4 regions of the Micromonospora sp. NPDC057141 genome follow, and region 3 is predicted to be linked to each of the others. Evidence: riboswitches for the same ligand, from Rfam matches in the RefSeq annotation. Region 3 holds a riboswitch; each other region holds the start of a gene.
What was found. A riboswitch is a leader RNA that binds a small molecule or an ion and turns the genes downstream of it on or off. The one in region 3 is predicted to bind cyclic di-AMP.

Region 1 (4,691 bases), on a different contig from region 3:
TGTCCCGGGCCACGGGCCGGGGGATGCGGGACATCGTGGCCACGATCCAGCGGGAGCAGGACGAGGCGATCCGCTCCCCCGCCTCCGGGGTCACGATCGTCTCCGGCGGCCCGGGCACGGGCAAGACGGCGGTGGCGCTGCACCGGGCGGCGTTCCTGCTCTATTCCGACCGCAGCCGCTACGCCGGGGGCGGCATCCTGGTGGTCGGCCCGTCGGCGGTGTTCGTGGAATACATCGCCTCGGTGCTGCCGTCGCTGGGCGAGGAGGCGGCGACGCTGCACTCGCTCGGGTCGCTGTTCCCGGGGATGGGCGCGACGCGCACCGACCCGCCGGAGGTGGCGGCGGTGAAGGGGTCGCTGCGGATGCGCCGGGTGCTGGAGCGCGCGGTGCGGGACGCGGTGCCGGGCGGGCCGGGCGAGCTGCGGCTGCTCTACCGGGGTGAGCTGCTGCGGCTGGACCGCCGGGAGCTCGACGGCATCCGGGACCGGGCGCTGGGCCGGGGGGCCCGCCGCAACGAGTCACGCCGGGCGGGCTTCGACGGGGTGTTCGCGGCGCTGTGGGCGCAGGCCCGCCGGCTGGGCATCGGCCGGCTGCCGGAGCAGCGCGCGTTCGAGGACGAGATCGCCGAGCGGCCCGAGTTCCGCGAGTTCCTCAAGGCGTGGTGGCCGCGGCTGCACCCCCGGCACGTGCTGGGCTGGCTGGCCCGCCCGGATCGGCTGCGCCGGTACGCCGCCGGGGTCCTGTCCCGGGCGGAGGTCGGCCTGCTCGTCGAGGCGTACCGGACGCTGGACGCCGAGGGGCTGACGATCGCCGACGTCGCCCTGCTCGACGAGTTGGACGCGCTGCTGGGCAAGCCGGTGCAGCCGAAGCGTGCGAAGCGGGACCCGTTCCGGCTCGCCGGAGGCGTACGTGAGCTGAGCACGCACGCCGACCGGCAGCGGGCGGCGCGGGAGGCGGCCCGGGAGCGGCCGGAGGACTACCGCGACTTCGCGCACGTGGTGGTCGACGAGGCGCAGGACGTCTCGCCGATGCAGTGGCGGATGGTCGGCCGGCGCGGCCGGCTGGCGTCCTGGACGGTGGTGGGCGACCCGGCGCAGACCGCGTGGACGGGGGATCCGCAGGAGCTGACCCGGGCCCGGGACGCGGCGCTGGGCCGGCGGCGGCGGCACCAGTTCGAGCTGACCACCAACTACCGCAACTCGGCGGAGATCTTCGCGGTGGCGGCGGCGGAGATCCGCCGGCTCTACCCGGACCTGACGCTGCCCCGCGCGGTGCGGTCCACCGGCGTGGCCCCGGTCGAGCTGACCGTTCCGGCGGCCGGGCTGGAGGCGGCGACCGTCGCGGCGGTCGGCGACCTGCTCGGCGAGGTGGAGGGCACGGTCGGGGTGATCACGCCGGTGCCGCGCCGCGACGAGGTGGCTGGCTGGCTGGCCGGCCGGGCCGCGCCGCGCCTGCAGGTGGTGACCAGCCTCCAGGCCAAGGGCATGGAGTACGACGGGGTGGTGCTGGTCGCCCCGGGCGAGATCCGGGCGGACCCGGGCTCGGGCGTGCGGACGCTGTACGTGGCGCTGTCGCGGGCGACCCAGCGCCTCGTCACGCTCGACCCGACGGGCTGATCACGCTCGACCCGACGGCTGATCCGGCCCCGGCCGTTCACCGGCCGGACCGCCGCCGATCACTTGCATACATTGCGATGTGAACATAGATTTGGCCGGGGGGTTGGGATCACGGACGGAGGGTGTGGGCGTGGGCGCAGGTCATGACCACCACCACGGGGTGGCGGCAAACGCCTCCGACCGCCATTCGGGGCGGCTCTGGGCGGCGTTCGCGCTGCTCGCCGTGCTGATGATCGTCGAGGCGGTGACCGCGCTCGGCACCGGCTCGCTGGCGCTGCTCTCCGACGCCGGGCACATGTTCACCGACGTGCTCGGCATCGGCATGGCGCTCGCCGCGATCACCGCCACCCGCCGGGCCACCGCCGACCCGCAGCGCACGTTCGGGCTCTACCGGTTGGAGGTGCTCGCCGCGCTCGGCAACGCCCTGCTGCTCAGCGGCGTCGCCGTCTACGTCCTCGTCGAGGCCGTCCGCCGCTTCGGCGACCCGCCCGAGGTGACCACCGGCCCGATGCTCGCGGTGGCGGTGCTGGGCCTGCTCGCCAACGTCGCCGCGTTCGCCCTGCTGCGCAGCGGGGCGAAGGAGAGCCTCAACCTGCGCGGGGCGTACCTGGAGGTGCTGGGCGACCTGCTCGGGTCGGTCGGGGTGATCGGGGCGGCGGCGCTGATCATGGTCACCGGCTGGTGGTGGGCGGACCCGGCGGTGGCCGTCGCGATCGGCGTGTTCATCCTGCCCCGCACCTGGCGGCTCGGTCGGGCCGCGGTGCGCATCCTGGTCCAGGCCGCGCCGGAGCACCTCCAGGTGACCGCCGTGCACGACCGGCTGGCCGCCGTGCCCGGCGTGGTCGAGGTGCACGACCTGCACGTCTGGACGCTGACCTCCGGCATGGAGGTCGCCTCGGCCCACCTGACCATGGCGCCCGGCGCGGAGGTCGGCGCGGTGCTGACCGCCGCCCGCACCGCCCTGCACGAGGACTTCCACATCGAGCACGCCACGTTGCAGGTCGAGCCGGGGGCGGCCCGCGACGGCTGCGGGCCGGCCGGCTGGTGAGACCGACGCCCATCAATTTTCGTGACTTATACGGTCGAATGCCGGACTTGACGGGATTTATCCGCGTACCCTCCGTCACGGAAGCAGCGCTGGTCCCACAGGCACCGGTAGGCTCGGTCCCGGCCTCCGCCGGGCGGCGCCCTCCGGCGCCTGTGGTGGCCGCCGCCTAATCGCCTACGGGCGAGCCGGGGAACCATGTTCGTGGGGTGCATCCGCTCCAGCGGTAGGGATCGTCCGTCCCGAACCCGTCAGCTAACCCGGTCGGCGGCTGATGGAAGGACATGCATATGCCAGTAGTGGCACCTGTAGGAAGGATCGCCGCCCGGGTCGCGGCGGCGCTGGTGCTGACGCTCGCCGTCGGCCTCGGGGCCGCGCCCGTGACGCCGGCCGGGGCCGCGCCGCCCGTCGGCCTGCTCGCCGCGCCGGGCGACGACGAGGAGGGCGGCACCCCCGCCCTGCGCGCCCAGCTCGAAGCGGCCAGCAAGGGCTACCTGGAGGCCAAGACCGCCCTCGACCGCTCGGTGAAGCGGCAGCAGAAGCTCGGCGGCCAGCTCAAGACGGTCGAGGCCGAGCTGGTCACGCGGGGCGCGAAGGTCGGCGAGATCGCCGGTGTGGCGTACAAGAAGGGTCGGCTCACCGCCGCCTCACTGCTGCTCGACAGCAGCTCCCCCGAGGGATTCCTGGACCGGGCCGCCGCGCTCGACGCGGTCGCCGCCAACGAGGACCGGGCGCTGCGCGCGCTGCTGACCACCCGGGACGAGGCGACGAAGACCCGACAGGGGATCGACGGCGAGATCCGCGAGCAGCGCAAGCAGGTCACGCTGATGGGCAAGCGCAAGGAACAGGCCGAACGGGCGCTCACCGTGGCCAACAACAAGGCCAGCAGCAACAGCGGCGGCGGGTCCAGCCCGGGCGGCAGCTCCAGCGCCAACGCCACCCCCGCGAAGCGCAACTCCGACGGCTCCTGGCCGGCGGAGTCGTGCAGCGTCAACGACCCCACCCCGGCCAACGGCTGCATCACCCCGCGCACCCTGCACGCGCTCAACCAGGCCAAGGCCGCCGGCTTCACCCGGTACGTCTCCTGCTACCGCCCCGGTGGCTCCGGCGAGCACCCGAAGGGCCGGGCCTGCGACTTCGCCGCGCAGAAGGGCGGCTTCGGCGGCGTGGCCACCGGCGGGGACCGCACCTACGGCAACAACCTGGCGGCGTACTACGTGCGCAACGCCGACCGGCTCGCCGTGCTGTACGTGATCTGGTTCAAGCAGATCTGGCTGCCCAGCAGCGGCTGGAAGGCGTACAGCGGCGGAAACGGGGACCCGTCCAGCGACCACACCAACCACGTGCACCTGTCGGTGATCTGACCGCGCCCGCCTCGGCGGCCCTCCCCCGTGGGCCGGGTCGCCGGGGCGCTACGCCGCCCGGCCCAGCACCTCGCCCAGCCGGCGGGCCAGCCCGAGGTGCGCCGAGCGGGCCTGCCGGAAGGCGTACGCGAACAGCAGCGTCGGGGCGGCCAGGGTGATCTCCACGTCGACGCGGACGAGGCCGCCCGGCTCGTCGCGCAGCCGGGTGTGGTTACGCACCGTCGTGGCCGGCCGCTGCCGGGCCAGCGTGACGATCTCGTCGTCGGTCACCACCAGCACGTCCGCCTGATACGTCACGCCGAAGCGCAGCGGCCCGGCGGCGAGCTGATCGGTTATCGCATAACTGGCCAGGGCACCCGGCCGGGGCGGCAACCGGCGCACCCGCGTGATCAACGGATGCAGCTCGGTCTGCCGGGCGGGGTCACTGAGCAGCGCCACTGCCTCGGCCCGCGGGCAGCAGGCCTGGACCGAGTATTGGAAGCTGTCGCGCCGGGGCATCCGTCGATCGTCCCCCACCCGAGGGCGTGGAGGAAGAGCCGGGCCCCGGCGCGTGAACCACCGCCGGCGACCCCGGTCAGGCGCCCGGCAGCACCTCGGGGGTGGCCGTGCCGGCGTAGTAGGGCTCGGGGGCACCGAAGAGGCCGAGCAGGCCGGTCACCCACAGTT
Region 2 (4,691 bases), on a different contig from region 3:
CCAACACAGGAAATGTGTATCACGTAACGCTTGACGTGCCTTTCGCTGCGTGTGACCGTGGGGGAACTGGTCGTGCGCGTGAATGACGAGGTGATGGGGCATGAAGCATTCCAGCATGTCGATGGATCAGTCGAACTCCGGGCAGCTCGAACCCCTCTCGACCATCGGGCGACCCGGCGAGCTGGGCACCCCGGGCGTCCCCTGCACCCCGGGCCGGGCCCTCGTCGAGTTGCAAGCCGGCAACCACCGCTTCGTCACCGGAGCGCCGCGCCACCCCAACCAGGACGCCGACCACCGGACGGCCGTCGCCGACGGCCAGCACCCGTTCGCGGTGATCGTCGGCTGCTCCGACTCCCGGCTCGCCGCCGAGATCATCTTCGATCGTGGCCTGGGGGACCTCTTCGTGGTCCGCACCGCCGGGCACACCGTCGGCCCCGAGGTGCTGGGCAGCGTCGAGTACGCCGTGACCGTGCTGGGCACCCCCCTGGTGGTGGTGCTCGGCCACGACTCCTGCGGAGCGGTGCAGGCGGCCCGGGCGGCGGCCGGCACCGGCACCCAGCCCGCCGGCAACCTGCGGGCCGTGGTGGACGCCGTGGTGCCCAGCCTGCACCGGGCCGCCGAGCGGGGCGTCGAGAGCATCGACGAGATCGTCGACATCCACATCGCGTGCACCGTCGAGGCGATGCTCGACCGGTCGCCGGTGCTGGCCGCCGAGGTCGACGCCGGTCGGTGCGCGGTCGTCGGAATGTCGTACCGGCTCAGCGCCGGCGGGGTGCGGACGGTGGCCGCCCTCCCGGCCCCCGCCGCCGCCTGACACCCGCCGCCTGACACCCGCCGCCTGAGACGCGCCGCCTTACGCGCCGAGAGGGGCCGCCCACAGTGGGACGGCCCCTCTCGGCGTGCGCGGCACGCGGCGTCAGAGCAGCGACATGTGCACGTGGTCGGTGTGGTTGGAGGGCCCGCTGTAGGACTTCCAGCCGGTCGCCGGGAACCAGATCTGCCGGTTCCAGATGACGTAGTAGATGCCGAGCCGGTCGGCGTTGCGGATGAGGAACGCGGCCAGGTTGTTGCCGTACATCCGGGTGTCGTTGTTGTGCCAGGGGGCGAATCCGCTGTTCTGGAGCGACCAGTCGCAGGCCCGGCCCTTGGGGTGCTCCCACGGCCCGCCCGGCCGGTAGCAGCCCACGAACCGGTTGAAGCCGGCCCGTTTGGTCTCCTTGTACGCGTGCAGTGTGCGGGGCGTGACGCAGCCGGAGGTGGTGGGGTCGTTCTCGCTGCACGACTCCGGTCGCCAGTCGCCGTCCGACGTCCGGCCCGGCCCGATCTTCGCGACCGGGGAGGTGGCGGAAACCAGACCGCCGGTGAAGCCCGCGCCGCCGACCAGCGCGAGCGCCTTCTCGGCGTCGAACTTCTTCTTCGCCATGACCGACGCCTGCTTCTGCTGCTCGCGCACCTCGGCGTCGAGCGCGAGCTTGGCCTGCTCGGCGCGGTTCTTGGCCGCGCTGACCTCGGCCAGCTTGTTGGCGTTGACCATGTTCAGCTCGTCGAGGGCGGAGGCGCGCTTGACGAACGAGTCCGGGGTGTTGCTCTCCAACAGCATCGCCATCGCGCCGACCCGGCCGGTCCGGTACGACTGCGCGGCCATCTCGCCGACCTGCGGCGCGAGCGCGTCCAGCTCGTCCTGGGCCTTCCGCACCTCCTCGGCGAGCTGGGCCTGGCGCTTCTTCGACTTTTCGAGCTTCGACTTGGCCTGGGCGTAGTCCCGGTTGGTCGCCTCGATCACATCGGTGATGAGCTGGGGCTCGTCGTCCTCCTCGTGCCCCGACGGTTGGGGGGCGGCGGAGGGCAGGGCGAGCGCCGGGGCGGCCGGCCCGGCGACGACCGCCAGGGCAGCGAGCACGGCCACCACGGGGGTCAACCAGCGGTGCAGGGGTGCCGTCACAGTGTTCCCTTCCATCGACCGCCGACCGGGTTAGCTGACGGGTTCGGGGCGGAAGTGGCCCCTACCGCTCGCGCGGATTCACCCCGGGCACCTGGTTCCCCGGCTCGCCTCGCGGCGATTGGGCGGCGGCACCGCAGGCGCCGCTTCGCGCCTTCGGCGGTGACCGGCAGCGAGGTTACCCGAGAGTCCTCGTGGGGAGCTACGTCCGGCTGCCGACTGAAAGCGCTATTTCGTAATCGCTGTCGGTGATCGGTGATGCGCTTCTCAGGGCGGATGCCGCCATTGGTCACGCTGCGGAGTGTCACCATGCGGTCTCCGTGCCTCCTTCTCGGTGCGGCCGTCCGGCCGGGGGGTGGGTGGGGGCGTGGTCGTCGGGGAACCCCTCGGCCGCCCGGCCGCCGCCGAGCGCCTCCAGCGCGAGATCCCGCTCCGCGGGCCGCCGCCGGCCGCTGCCCGGCGTACGCGTCGCCGGCACGTCCCCGACGCCCGCCGGACCGGACCGGGTCGCCCTGGTCCGTCCCGCGGCGGCGCTTTCCGCGGCGCTGCGCCCTGCCGTGGTCCGTCCCGCGGCGGTGCGGCCCGCTGCGGTGACCACGGCGGCCAGCCCGGTGGTGAGCGGCACGGCGGCGATCAGGCCCAGCGTGGCGACCGCGCTGCGGACGATCTCCTGGGCGAGGAACTCGCTGGTCAGGATCTCGGTCACCGGGCGGGAGTCGGCGGTGAGCAGGAGCAGCAGCGGCAGCGACGCGCCCGCGTACGCCAGCACGATCGTGTTGACCGTGGAGGCGATGTGCGCCCGGCCGACGCGGGTGGCCGCCCGGTAGAGCTGCAACCGGGACAGCCCCGGGTTGGCGTGCGCCAGCTCGGTGACCGTGGCCGCCTGGGTGACGGTGACGTCGTCGAGCACCCCGAGCGAACCGATGATGATGCCGGCCAGCAGCAGGCCGTGCAGATCCACGTCGCCCCGGAACATCGACAGGGTGGTGGCGTCCTCGCTGCCGTACCCGGTGAGGTGGGTGGCCGCCGTGGCGAGGGTGCCCAGGAGGCCGGTGAGCACCAGGCTGCCCAGGGTGCCGAGGACGGCCACCGACGTCTGCGCGCTGACCCCGTGGGTGAGGTACAGCACCACGAACATGATCAGCGCGGAGCCGACGACGGCGATCGGCAGCGGTGACCCGCCCGCGCCGATCCCGGGCAGTACGAAGGTCAGCAGGATGGCGAAGGTGGCGGCCAGGCCGGCCAGGGCGGCCACCCCCCGCCAGCGGCCGAACGCGACGATCGCCAGCGCGAACACCACCGCCAGCCAGACCAGCGGAGTGCCGCGCTGGTGCTCGGCGATGTTGTAGGCGCTCGCCGTCGGGTCCGCCGGGTCGGTCAGCTTCACCAGCACGATCCGGTCGTCGACGGCGACGGTGGGCGCGCCGGGGCCGGTGGGGATCGGCGTCTCGACCTGCTGCCCGGCGTCCGGCCCCTGCTCCACCCGGACGGTCACCGTGCCGCACGGGCCGTCCGCGACGTCCGGCCCGGCCTCCGGCGTCCCGGGCTGTGGCGGGCACTCCTCGGTGACCACCCGGGTCACTGTGCCGTGGTAGCGGGGCACCGGCGAGCCGCCGTCGACCTCCGGGCCGCCGTCGCGGGGCCACAGGACGATCGCCGCGATCACGGTGATCACGAAGAGGGGCACCACGGTCGCGACGAGGAGCCGCCGCACCCCTGGCGGGGTGGGCGGAGCGGGTCGGTTGTGGTCGGCGCCCATCGACGGTCTCCAAACGGTGTCAGCGCGGGATACGGCTCGGCGGCCCGGACGGTTCAGCGTCGCGGCGGTCGATCCGGGCTGGCTGCCCGAACGACCTCACCGGGCCGGCCGCCCGAGGACCCCCGCCCGAGGACCCCCGCTCCGCCGGCCCATCCGAAGCCCCTTCCGCTCCTCCGGTCGCCCGGAGCGGGATCCTGCGTCCCATCGCCCGGAATCGTAGCCACCCTCACCTGCGGACGCAGGCCGGTCGACACCATGTCGGCGACATGGCGGTGTTCCGGCCGCTCGGATACCGCCGTCTGACCGACATGCTGCCAATCTGACCGGCGGCGGGGCATCTTGGAGACATGGCCCACGAAGCGCACGCGAGGCACGGCGCACCCGCCGGACCCGGCGCACCGGACAAGCGCGCCGGACCCGGCGGGCACGACAAGCACGCTGGGCACGACCCGGAGATGTTCCGCCGCCGGTTCTGGCTCTGCCTCGCGCTGACCCTGCCGATCGTCGTCACCAGCCACCTGGTGATGGACTGGTTCGGCTACTCGCTGGAGTTCCCCGGCCGGGCGTTGGTCGGCCCGGTGCTCGGCTCGGCGGTCTTCTGGTGGGGCGGGTGGCCGTTCCTGGTCGGCGCGGTCCGGGAGCTACGCGACCGGGCACCGGGGATGATGCTGCTCATCGCGATGGCGATCAGCGTCGCGTACGTCGCATCGCTGGCCACCAGCGCCGGCGCGTTCGACCTGGACTTCTGGTGGGAGCTGGCGGCGCTGGTCACCATCATGCTGCTCGGGCACTGGCAGGAGATGAGGGCGATCGGTCAGGCCCGGGGCGCCCTCGCCGCGTTGGCCGCGCTGCTGCCCGACGACGCCGAGCGGGTCCGCCCCGACGGCGGCACCGATCGGGTCCCGGTGGCCGAGCTGCGCGTCGGCGACGTGCTGCTGGTCCGGCCGGGCGGTCGGGTGCCGGCCGACGGCCGGGTCGTCGACGGGGCCGCCG
Region 3 (4,691 bases):
ACCCCGTCGACGTGCACCTGGCGGACAAGCTGTTCCAGCTCGCCGCCGCGCAGGCCCCGCGGCTCACCGACCGGGGCTACACCGAGGAGCTGACCGGCCGCACGATCGTCGTGTTCGGGGGCAGCTACGGCATCGGCCACGAGCTGACCGAGCTGGCCCGCCGCCACGGCGCGCAGGTCTTCCCGTTCAGCCGCTCCACCACCGGCACGCACGTCGAGCGCGCCGAGGACGTCGAGATCGCGCTGAAGACCGCCTTCGAGGCCACCGGGCGGATCGACCACGTGGTGGTCACCGCCGGCATCCTGGAGAAGGGCGAGCTGGCCGAGATGGACCAGGAGACCATGGACCGGGTCCTGCACGTCAACTTCGTCGGCCCGGTCACCATCGCCCGGCAGTCACTGCCGTACCTGCAGCAGACCAAGGGCCAGTTGCTGCTCTACACCTCCAGCTCGTACACCCGGGGCCGGGCCCGCTACGCGCTCTACTCGGCCACCAAGGCCGCCCTGGTCAACCTCACCCAGGCGCTCTCCGACGAGTGGGCCGAGTTGGGCGTACGGGTCAACTGCATCAACCCGGAGCGCACCGCCACCCCGATGCGCACCAAGGCGTTCGGCGAGGAACCGGAGCACACCCTGCTGGCCGCCGAGACCGTCGCCCAGTCGTCGCTGGACGTGCTGATCTCCGAGCTGACCGGGCAGGTCATCGACGTGCGCCGGGCGCCCGGCGAGGCACCCGCCGCGAGCGTGCCCGCCCAGGCCAGCCGCGCGTCCGCCCCGGCTGCGGCCGGCTGAGGCGTCGACGGCCACCGCGACGGGCGAAGGAAGCGAAGCGACATGCGTGGTGACCTGGTCAGGAAGCTGACCGCCCGGGTGGCGGCCACCGGCCTGGCGGTGTTGGCGTTCCTCGTGCTCGCCCTGACCGGGGCGACGGGCTGGGGCCTGGCGCTCGCGGTGGCGGCCCTGGCCGCCGCCGGCTGGGAGCGGCGGGTCCGCCCGGCCGCCGACAGCACCGCCGAGGCGGTGCTGCTCGCCGCGGCCATCCTCGTCGGGTACGCCCGGCGGCTCGACGCCGGCTTCGACCCGGCACTGACGGCGACGGCCCTGGTGCTGCTGGGGCTGGTGCTGCTGGTGGGGCCACTGCGGCAGGCCGGCGACCTGGAGATCCGGGCGGTGAACCTGCCCGTGCGGTCGTGGACCCCGCTGGTCGCGGGCCGGCTGGGCGACGCCCTGCTGGTGCTGCTCGCCGTGGTGGCGCTGGCCGCCGCCCTGGTGCTGCCGGCCGGGGTGGCGCTGCTGGTGGCCCTCGCCGTCGGGGCGGGGGCCGGGGCGGTCACGGTGGACCTGGCCAAGCGGCGGTTGCGGCCCGGGGCGGGCGGCTCGGCGGTGGCCCGGGCGCTGCGCGCGCACCGGCCGGAGTTCCTGCTGCACTTCTCCGCCCCGCCCGGGTCGGAATACCAGGTCACCATGTGGCTGCCCTACCTGGAGCGGATCGGCCGGCCGTTCTTCGTGATGGTGCGGGAGCCGGAGTTCCTCGCCCCGCTCGCCGCGGCCACCACCGCGCCGGTGGTCTACTGCCCGACGCTGAAGGCGATGGACGAGGCGCTGGTGCCGAGCCTGAAGGTGGCGTTCTACGTCAACCACGGGGCGAAGAACAGCCACTGCATCCGGTTCGCGCAGCTCACCCACGTGCAGATCCACCACGGCGACAGCGACAAGGCCCCGAGCGCCAACCCGGTCACGGCGCTGTTCGACCGCAACTTCGTGGCGGGCCGGGCCGCGATCGACCGGTACGCCCGCGCCGGGGTGGACATCCCGGCGGAAAAGTTCGTCGTGGTCGGCCGCCCGCAGGTCGAGTCGATCGAGGTACGCCGCACGCCGACCCCCGGTCTGGCGAACCCGACGGTGCTCTACACCCCGACCTGGACGGGGCACCACGCCGATGCGAACTACTGCTCGCTGCCGGTGGGCGAGACGATCGTGCGGGGGCTGCTGGCCCGGGGCGCGACGGTGATCCTGCGCGCCCACCCGTACACCGGACAGAACCCGGCGTCGGCGCGGCAGCTCGCCCGGCTCACGGAGCTGCTGGCGGCGGACCGGGCCCGCACCGGGCGGCAGCACGTCTTCGGCGCGGCGGCCAGCCGGGAACTGTCCCTGGTCGACTGCGTGAACCGCTCCGACGCGCTGGTCTCGGACGTCTCCGGGGTCATCTCCGACTACCTCTACTCCGGCAAGCCGTACGCGGTGACGGACATGGTCGGCGACGGCGACCGCTTCGTCGAGCGGTTCCCGCTGGCCGGCCCGGGGTACGTGCTGCGGCGCGACGCGGGCAACCTCGACGAGGTGCTCGCCCTGCTGCTGGACACCGACCCCAAGGGGGCCGCCCGCTGGGGCACCCGGGCCCACTACCTGGGCGACTTCCCGGCCGAGTCGTACGCCGAGGCGTTCCTGGCGGCGGCCCGCCGGGAGCTGGAGCCGGGCTGGCACCCGCCGGCCCCGCGCGCCGCCGACGCCGTGGCCCACTCCCCCACCGCCTGAGCGTCCCGCCCGTCGGCCACAGCAGGTTGTGCCGGCGGGCGAACACGGGGAACTCCGCGCCGGAGCAGGGCAGGCGGGCGCCCGTAACCCCAGAGCCAGCACGCCGTCCGCCATCCGGGAGTGATCCGCCTGCGGTCTCACCGGACCGCGAGCCGGGACCGGCCCCGGCTCTCTCGGGAGAGCCGGGGCCGGTGGGGGAGGGTGGTGTCAGGCCGAGTAACCGCGGGTCGCGGCCCAGTGGGCCAGCGCGGCGGTGCTGATCCAGTACGCCGGGACGGCCGGGTCCGCCGAGTCGGCGATGCGCACGGCGCGCCCGGAGTCGCGGTAGCCGACGACGGCGATGTAGTGGCCGCCGGGAAAGGAGTGCCAGCCGCCGTCGACGTCGGTGGCGTCGCCGGCGATGTTCACCACGACGCCGCGCCCGGCGCTGATCGCCTTCACGACGTCGGCCTGGAGCTGGTCCGTCTCCGCCGGGGTGGCGGCGCCGCCGGGGATCAGCCGGGTCCGGTACGGGTCGCCCTTGACCATGTCGTTGAGCACCCGGGTGGTGTCGTAGGCCGAGTTGGTGCCCATCTCGGTGGTGCCGAGGCGGGCGGCTAGGTCGTCCTGGGTGCCCTCGACGCCGGTGGCGGAGAGCGCGTTGCGCACCGCCGCCGGGCCACAGTAGTAGTAGGTGGTCTGTGCCTCGTAGTCGTAGTCGAGGACCTTGGCCGACGGCGGCTTCGGGGCCGCCGGCTTCGCCGTGGTCTTCTTCGGCGTCGCCGTGGCGGTCAGGTCGGGGTTCGGGGCGGCCGAGGTGGCGCTCGGCGACGGCGAGGCGCTGGTTGGTGCACCGGCAGAGGGCGGCACGGCGATCCGTGCCTGGCCGCGGCTGGCCGCGCCATCGAGGCGGGGCACGACCTCGGCGACGGCGGCGCTGGTGGTCCGCTGCGGGGCGGGGGCGTCGGCGGCGGCGAGCAGCGCGCCGGTGCCGGAGGCCAGCAGGAGCGCCGCAGCGGAGCCGGCGACGACCTGGTACGGACGTTCCGTGGCGAGTCGCCGCAGGTGCCGCTTGAGTTGATCGTTCATGTGTTCCTCCACGGGACGGGGGCGGAAGCGGAGGCATCCGGGCGCACGGCGGCGCACGGCGGCGCGGAGCAGGTCCGCGGCCGGTGGGGTCCGCTTTCTGGGGGCGCCCACTCAGGCGGGCGTACGCAAGGGTGCGACGGTCAGTGCGCCTGTTCGGCGGCGGCGGACGCGGGCACCGGGCTCCGTGGTGGAGGAACAACCCGGGGGGTGGGGTCGTGCTGCACGAGGATGGAACTCCTTCCGACACCGCCTACCGGGTTAGCTGACGGATTCGGGCGGGAAGATCGCCCTACCGCAGGCCGTGGCCCGCAGATTCACCCCGGACGTGCAATGGGTCCCCGGTTCGTGATGATCACGATTGAGCGGGTCGGCGCGGCGTCGCCTCTTGCGATCGGGTACCGCACCGGACGGGCCGACACTACTGGCCGACCGCAGCCCTGCCAACCCCTCGCCACCTGCTTAAACGCCCCAGTGCGAACTCGTTTACGGGCCATTCGGAGCTGACGTGTCTCAATGGGAGGCTCGGCTCAGACGACGTCAGCGGACCGTAACGGGACAACCGGTCACGATCGTCGGTGAATTGCGACAGCCGATCGGACCGTCTGGACCGGTTGCCCGATTCCCGACGGTCGTGACCCGGCTCACGGCCGACCACACCCCCGCCCCGGTGATCAAGAGGAAAACGTCAGAGTTGATCTCCATCATGACGCAAACTTCTTGATCACCGGGGCGAGGCGGGGGCGGGCGGGGGGCGGGGGGGGCGGGGCGGTGGAGGCTCAGCCGATCCGGGCCGGGCGCCAGCGGGCCGGGCGCCAGCGGGCGGCCGGGACGGCGCGGCCGGCTGCCGCCGCGCGGGGGGCCGGCACCTCCGTGGGTCGGACACGTTCGGCGGCGGCGTACGCCTCGGCGGCCAGCGCCCGGGCGGCCTCGGCGGCCAGTTCGGCGTCGCCCCACGCGGCCCGCTCGCGCTCGGCGGCGGCCCGGTAGCGGGCCAGCCTGCCGTCCCGGACCGCCCGGGCCAGGACGACCTCCTGTTCCACCGGGTGCAGCCGGGGGTCCCAGCCGCCCCGGCGGGCGAAGACGTCGCAG
Region 4 (4,691 bases), on a different contig from region 3:
GTGGGTGTCGTCCCGGCCGCTTCGGCCTTCTCCGCCGCCCCGACGGAGGCGTGCGTCGAGCCGGCCGACGTCCACTCGGACGCCCGGGTGAAGGCCGGCGCGCAGGCCAAGCACGAGCCGAACGAACTGACCGCCAAGGAGACCCGCGAGCGGGAGGCCGACCTCGCCGCCGCCCTGCGCGAACGGGCCAACTTCCGGGTCGGGGCTGGCGCCGCCGCGCTCGCCACCGTGACCGTGCCGGTCATCGTGCACGTCATCCAGGAGGACGGCACCCGCGCTGGCGGCAACATCCCGGACTCGATGATCAACTCGCAGATCAGCGTGCTGAACCAGGCCTACAGCGGCGCCACCGGCGGCGCGGCCACCGCCTTCAGCTTCCAGCTCCAGAAGATCAACCGGGTCACCAACCCGGCGTGGTACCCGATCGTGTCGGGCTCCTCGGCCGAGCGTTCGATGAAGACCTCGCTGCGCGAGGGCGGCAAGAACACGCTGAACATCTACCTCGGCGAGTTGAGCGACGACCTGCTCGGCTGGGCCACCTTCCCGAAGCGCCGGCTGGACAGCATGGACGGCGTCGTCGTGCTGAGCGAGTCGCTGCCGGGCGGCACCGCCACCAACTACAACCAGGGCGACACCGGCACCCACGAGATCGGCCACTGGCTGAACCTCTACCACACCTTCCAGGGCGGCTGCCGCGGCTCCGGCGACGGCGTGAGCGACACGCCGGCGGAGGCCGAGGCGGCCTTCCAGTGCCCGACCGGGCGGGACACCTGCACCGCGACCGGCCTCGACCCGATCACCAACTTCATGGACTACACGTACGACTCGTGCATGTACCAGTTCACCGCCGGCCAGGCGGATCGGATGCTGACCGCGTGGAACGCGTACCGCGCGGCCTGACGTACCGCTGTCGCTGATCATCCCGGTGCCGGCTCCGTCTCCCGACGGGGCCGGCACCGGCGTCTGTGGGGGTCAGGCCGCCGCACGATGGGCGCCGCGCCCGCCGAGGGCCGACCGCCGATCTGGTACGCCCACAGCGCCGCCGCCCGAGGCGGTGCTCGCGGCGTCGGGCGCGGTGCTCGCGGCACCGGCCGCCCCAGGGTCGAGCCAGACCTGCACGGCCGGCCGGTCGGTCGCCTCTCCGGGGCGGACGGTGCCGGCGTCACCACGCCGGGCCAGCATCGCCACGTCGACGGTGAACTCGAAGAGCCGCCAGTCGACCTGCGGCGCGGCCCGCCCGATCTCGGCGAGCCGGGCCACCCGGGCCTGGTCGGTCACGGGCCTGGCGTGCCCGGCCACGTATGCCTCGTCGTCGCTGTCCTCCGGCGGGAAGGAATGCAGCGCGTAACGGCCGTCGCGTTCGAGGTCGCGCCGCTTCGGCGAGTCGACGACGAAGCAGAAGAGCCCCTCGTCGGTGATCACCGGGGAGACCGGGTGCACCCGGGGCCCACCGTCGGCGCGGACGGTGGCCAGGTAGCCGAAGCCCGGCCCGTACTGCTGCATGAGGTGACGGATCCCGTCGGCGAGTCGTGGCTCGTCAGCGGCGAATTCGGACCAGGAAGCCATGCCAGCATCCTATCGAACACCTGTACGACACGCGAAGCGCGACGCGCTGGCCGGGGCGTACCGATCGCCGGCTCGCCGACCAGCCTCGCTATGGTGTTGCGATGCTGCTCTCCGACCGCGACCTCGTCGCCGAGCTGAAGGCCGGCACACTCGCGCTGGAGCCGTTCGAGCCGACCCTGGTGCAGCCGTCGAGCATCGACGTACGCCTCGACCAGCTCTTCCGGGTCTTCAACAACCACCTCTACACGCACATCGACCCGTCGATGCAGCAGGACGACCTGACCTCCATGATCGAGGTGCCCGACGGCGAGCCGTTCGTGCTGCACCCGGGTGAGTTCGTGCTCGCCTCCACGCTGGAGGTGATCTCCCTCGGCGACCAGCTCGCGGGCCGGCTGGAGGGCAAGAGCTCGCTGGGCCGGCTGGGGCTGCTCACCCACTCCACGGCCGGCTTCATCGACCCGGGCTTCTCGGGGCACGTCACGCTGGAGCTGTCCAACGTGGCGAACCTGCCGATCACGCTCTGGCCGGGCATGAAGATCGGCCAGCTGTGCATCTTCCGGCTGTCGTCACCGGCCGAGCACCCGTACGGTTCGGCGGTCTACGGCTCGCGCTACCAGGGCCAGCGCGGCCCGACCCCGAGCCGCTCCTGGCAGAGCTGGCGCACCTGGCCGACCCGCTGACGCAGCCCTGCCTGCCCTACGCGACGTCGCCGTCGACCCCTCCGGGTGTGAGAAGGGGCCCCTTCTCGACCGTATGCGTTAAGAAGGGGCCCTTCCTTGCACCTCAGGCGGGGCGGCCGAAGCTGTGGATCGGGCCGTCGTCGAGGCGCTTCATCTTCACCGGGACACCGGCCCGGGAGGCGTGCACCACCCAGCCCCCGCCCACGTACATGCCGACGTGGTGCAGGTCGGCATAGTAGAAGACCAGATCGCCGGGGCGCAGGTCGGCGCGGCTGACCTTGGCGGTCACCGACCGCTGCCGGGCTGCGTTGTGCGGCAGCGAGACCCCGGCCTTCGCCCAGGCGGCCAGCATCAGCCCCGAGCAGTCGTACGAGTTCGGGCCCTCGGCGCCCCAGACGTAGGGCTTGCCGATCTGGGCGCAGGCGAACTTCACCGCCGTCCCCGCGCCGCCGCCCGGATAGCTCGCCGGGCAGGGGGCGGGCCGCAGCGGGCCGCCGCCGCCGTTGCCGTACACCTTCAGCCGCAGCTTCTGCAGGCGGTCGATCTCGGTGTTGATCTGCTTCTTCCTAGCGGCGAGCTGGGCCTCGGTGCGGGCGAGCTGGGTGACCATCTCGTCGAGGGGCTGCTTCTTCGCGGCCAGCTCGTCGCGGAGGTCGACGACCGCCTGGACATCGTGCTGCTGGCGCTGGGCGAACCGGTCGAGCAGTTCCAGCTGCCCCATCATCTGGCTGGGCGTGCGGCTGCCCAGCAGGGCGTTGACCACCGAGAGGTTGTCGCCCTTGTACGCCTCGGCGGCGAGGCCGCCGACCTTCTCCAGCGCCTCGTCCACCTGGCGCTGGAGCGGCCCGATCCGCGCGGCGAGCGCGTCGGCCTGCTTACGCTTGGCGGCCAGGTCCTGGCGGGTGGCGTTGTGCCGCTCGATGAGCGGTTCGAGCTTGTTCCAGTCCTCGTCGATCTGCCGCTCGATCTCGGCGACCGAGGGGTCGGCGTGGGCCACGGTCGGTGCGCCGGTCAGGACGACGGCGACGCCGACCAGGGCGGCGAGGGCGGTGGTGCAGCGTGACCAGCGGGTGCGCGGCGCGGCCGGCAGGCGGTCGGCGTCGGCCGACCGGCGTGACGGGCGCCGCGGGGCATGGTGTGCCACCGGGCTCCGTTCTCCTTCTTCCGTTACCGCCTACCGGGTTAGCTGACGGGTTCGGGCGGGAAGGGAGAGCGCCCTACCGCAGCACCGCTGCGGATTCACCCCGGCGTACCTGGGTCCCCGGCTCGCCCGGAGGCGACTCGGCGGTGTCGCACCGTCACCGCCCGGCTGGGCGGTGCAGCTACCGGCCGACAATTGGCCAGAGTAGAGACGATCGTCGTCGATCCGCAACCCACCGGGCCGTGACGCACCGTACAGACCCGTCGCCGGCTTCGATGTCCACCGCACGCCGAGAGCCCCCGGTCGGAGGACCGAGGGCTCTCGGGTGGTGCTGCGGGCGCGGCCTTCGCGGGGGCCGCGCCGGGCGATCAGGTGATTCGGCGGAAGCCGGCGATCGGCATGGTGTTGATGCTGCTCACGTTGACCGGCTTGCCGGCGCGGGGCGCGTGCACCATCATGCCGTTGCCGAGGTAGAGGCCGACGTGATGCACGTCCGCGAAGAAGAACACCAGGTCACCGGGGCGAGCCTCGGAACGCGACACCAGAGTGCCCTTCTTCCACTGGTCGCCGGTGAAGTGGGCCAGGTAGATTCCAGCCGCCTTGTAGGCGTACTGGGTCAGGCCGGAGCAGTCGAACGTGTCCGGCCCTGCGGTGTTGAAGACGTACGGGTCGCCGACCTGCGCACAGGCGGTCTTGATGGCGGTGCGGGCATCCGAATTGATCACGCCGGTGATGGTCGGGCACCCCTGGACGGACACCACCGTCTTCGGCATCGACGCCTGGAGCCGCTTGATCTCGGCGTTGATCTGCTTCTTCTTCTCCGCCAGCTCCTTGGTCTGCTTCTCCTGGGTGGCGATGAGCGTGTCGAGCTTCTGCTTCTCGGTGTCGTACTTCGCCCGGATGGCGAGCACGCCCTCGACCTGCTTGCGCTCCTGCGCGGCCAGCCGGTCCAGGATGGTCAGCTGCTCGGCGAGGGTGCCCGGCTTGGTGCTGACCAGCAGCGCGCCGATGTCCTGCGACGGGCCGGAGATGTAGTAGCGGGAGGCGAGATCGCCGACGCGGTTCATGGCCAGCTCGGTTTCGAGCGCCAGCGGCTGGATCTTCTTCTCCAGCGCCTTCGCCTTCTCCCGGTTCGCCTTCAGCTGCACAGACACCTTGTTGTACTGCTCGATGGTGGGTTCGAGCTGCTCCCACTGCTTGTCGATCTGCGCCTCGATCTCGTCGACCGAGGGCTCGGCGTACGCGGGCGCGGTCAGTGTCCCGGCGCCGACGGCGACCGCCGCGACCAGGGTGAGCAGGCGATG

Region 1: it holds a riboswitch for cyclic di-AMP, as region 3 does, so the genes downstream of both, ACFT41_RS10300 (coiled-coil domain-containing protein) here and ACFT41_RS24105 (C39 family peptidase) in region 3, are expected to answer to the same signal.
Region 2: it holds a riboswitch for cyclic di-AMP, as region 3 does, so the genes downstream of both, ACFT41_RS18455 (coiled-coil domain-containing protein) here and ACFT41_RS24105 (C39 family peptidase) in region 3, are expected to answer to the same signal.
Region 4: it holds a riboswitch for cyclic di-AMP, as region 3 does, so the genes downstream of both, ACFT41_RS09735 (NlpC/P60 family protein) here and ACFT41_RS24105 (C39 family peptidase) in region 3, are expected to answer to the same signal.

The regions. Positions count from the first base shown of each region.
Region 1 is NZ_JBHUVA010000012.1:45,474-50,164, forward strand. Features, by position in the region: gene ACFT41_RS10290 (HelD family protein) at 1-1,616, shown strand, start outside; gene ACFT41_RS10295 (cation diffusion facilitator family transporter) at 1,747-2,664, shown strand; cyclic di-AMP (ydaO/yuaA leader) riboswitch at 2,818-2,947, shown strand; gene ACFT41_RS10300 (coiled-coil domain-containing protein) at 2,952-4,025, shown strand; gene ACFT41_RS10305 (SRPBCC family protein) at 4,074-4,523, opposite strand; gene ACFT41_RS10310 (STAS domain-containing protein) at 4,600-4,691, opposite strand, start outside.
Region 2 is NZ_JBHUVA010000035.1:7,404-12,094, reverse strand. Features, by position in the region: gene ACFT41_RS18460 (carbonic anhydrase) at 122-814, shown strand; gene ACFT41_RS18455 (coiled-coil domain-containing protein) at 917-1,942, opposite strand; cyclic di-AMP (ydaO/yuaA leader) riboswitch at 1,947-2,077, opposite strand; gene ACFT41_RS18450 (YibE/F family protein) at 2,244-3,698, opposite strand; gene ACFT41_RS18445 (heavy metal translocating P-type ATPase) at 4,046-4,691, shown strand, end outside.
Region 3 is NZ_JBHUVA010000060.1:6,638-11,328, forward strand. Features, by position in the region: gene ACFT41_RS24095 (SDR family NAD(P)-dependent oxidoreductase) at 1-791, shown strand, start outside; gene ACFT41_RS24100 (CDP-glycerol glycerophosphotransferase family protein) at 834-2,534, shown strand; gene ACFT41_RS24105 (C39 family peptidase) at 2,742-3,602, opposite strand; cyclic di-AMP (ydaO/yuaA leader) riboswitch at 3,835-3,977, opposite strand; gene ACFT41_RS24110 (hypothetical protein) at 4,379-4,691, opposite strand, start outside.
Region 4 is NZ_JBHUVA010000011.1:50,231-54,921, reverse strand. Features, by position in the region: gene ACFT41_RS09750 (zinc metalloprotease) at 1-900, shown strand, start outside; gene ACFT41_RS09745 (pyridoxamine 5'-phosphate oxidase family protein) at 973-1,566, opposite strand; gene dcd (dCTP deaminase) at 1,668-2,246, shown strand; gene ACFT41_RS09735 (NlpC/P60 family protein) at 2,350-3,390, opposite strand; cyclic di-AMP (ydaO/yuaA leader) riboswitch at 3,403-3,543, opposite strand; gene ACFT41_RS09730 (NlpC/P60 family protein) at 3,756-4,691, opposite strand, start outside.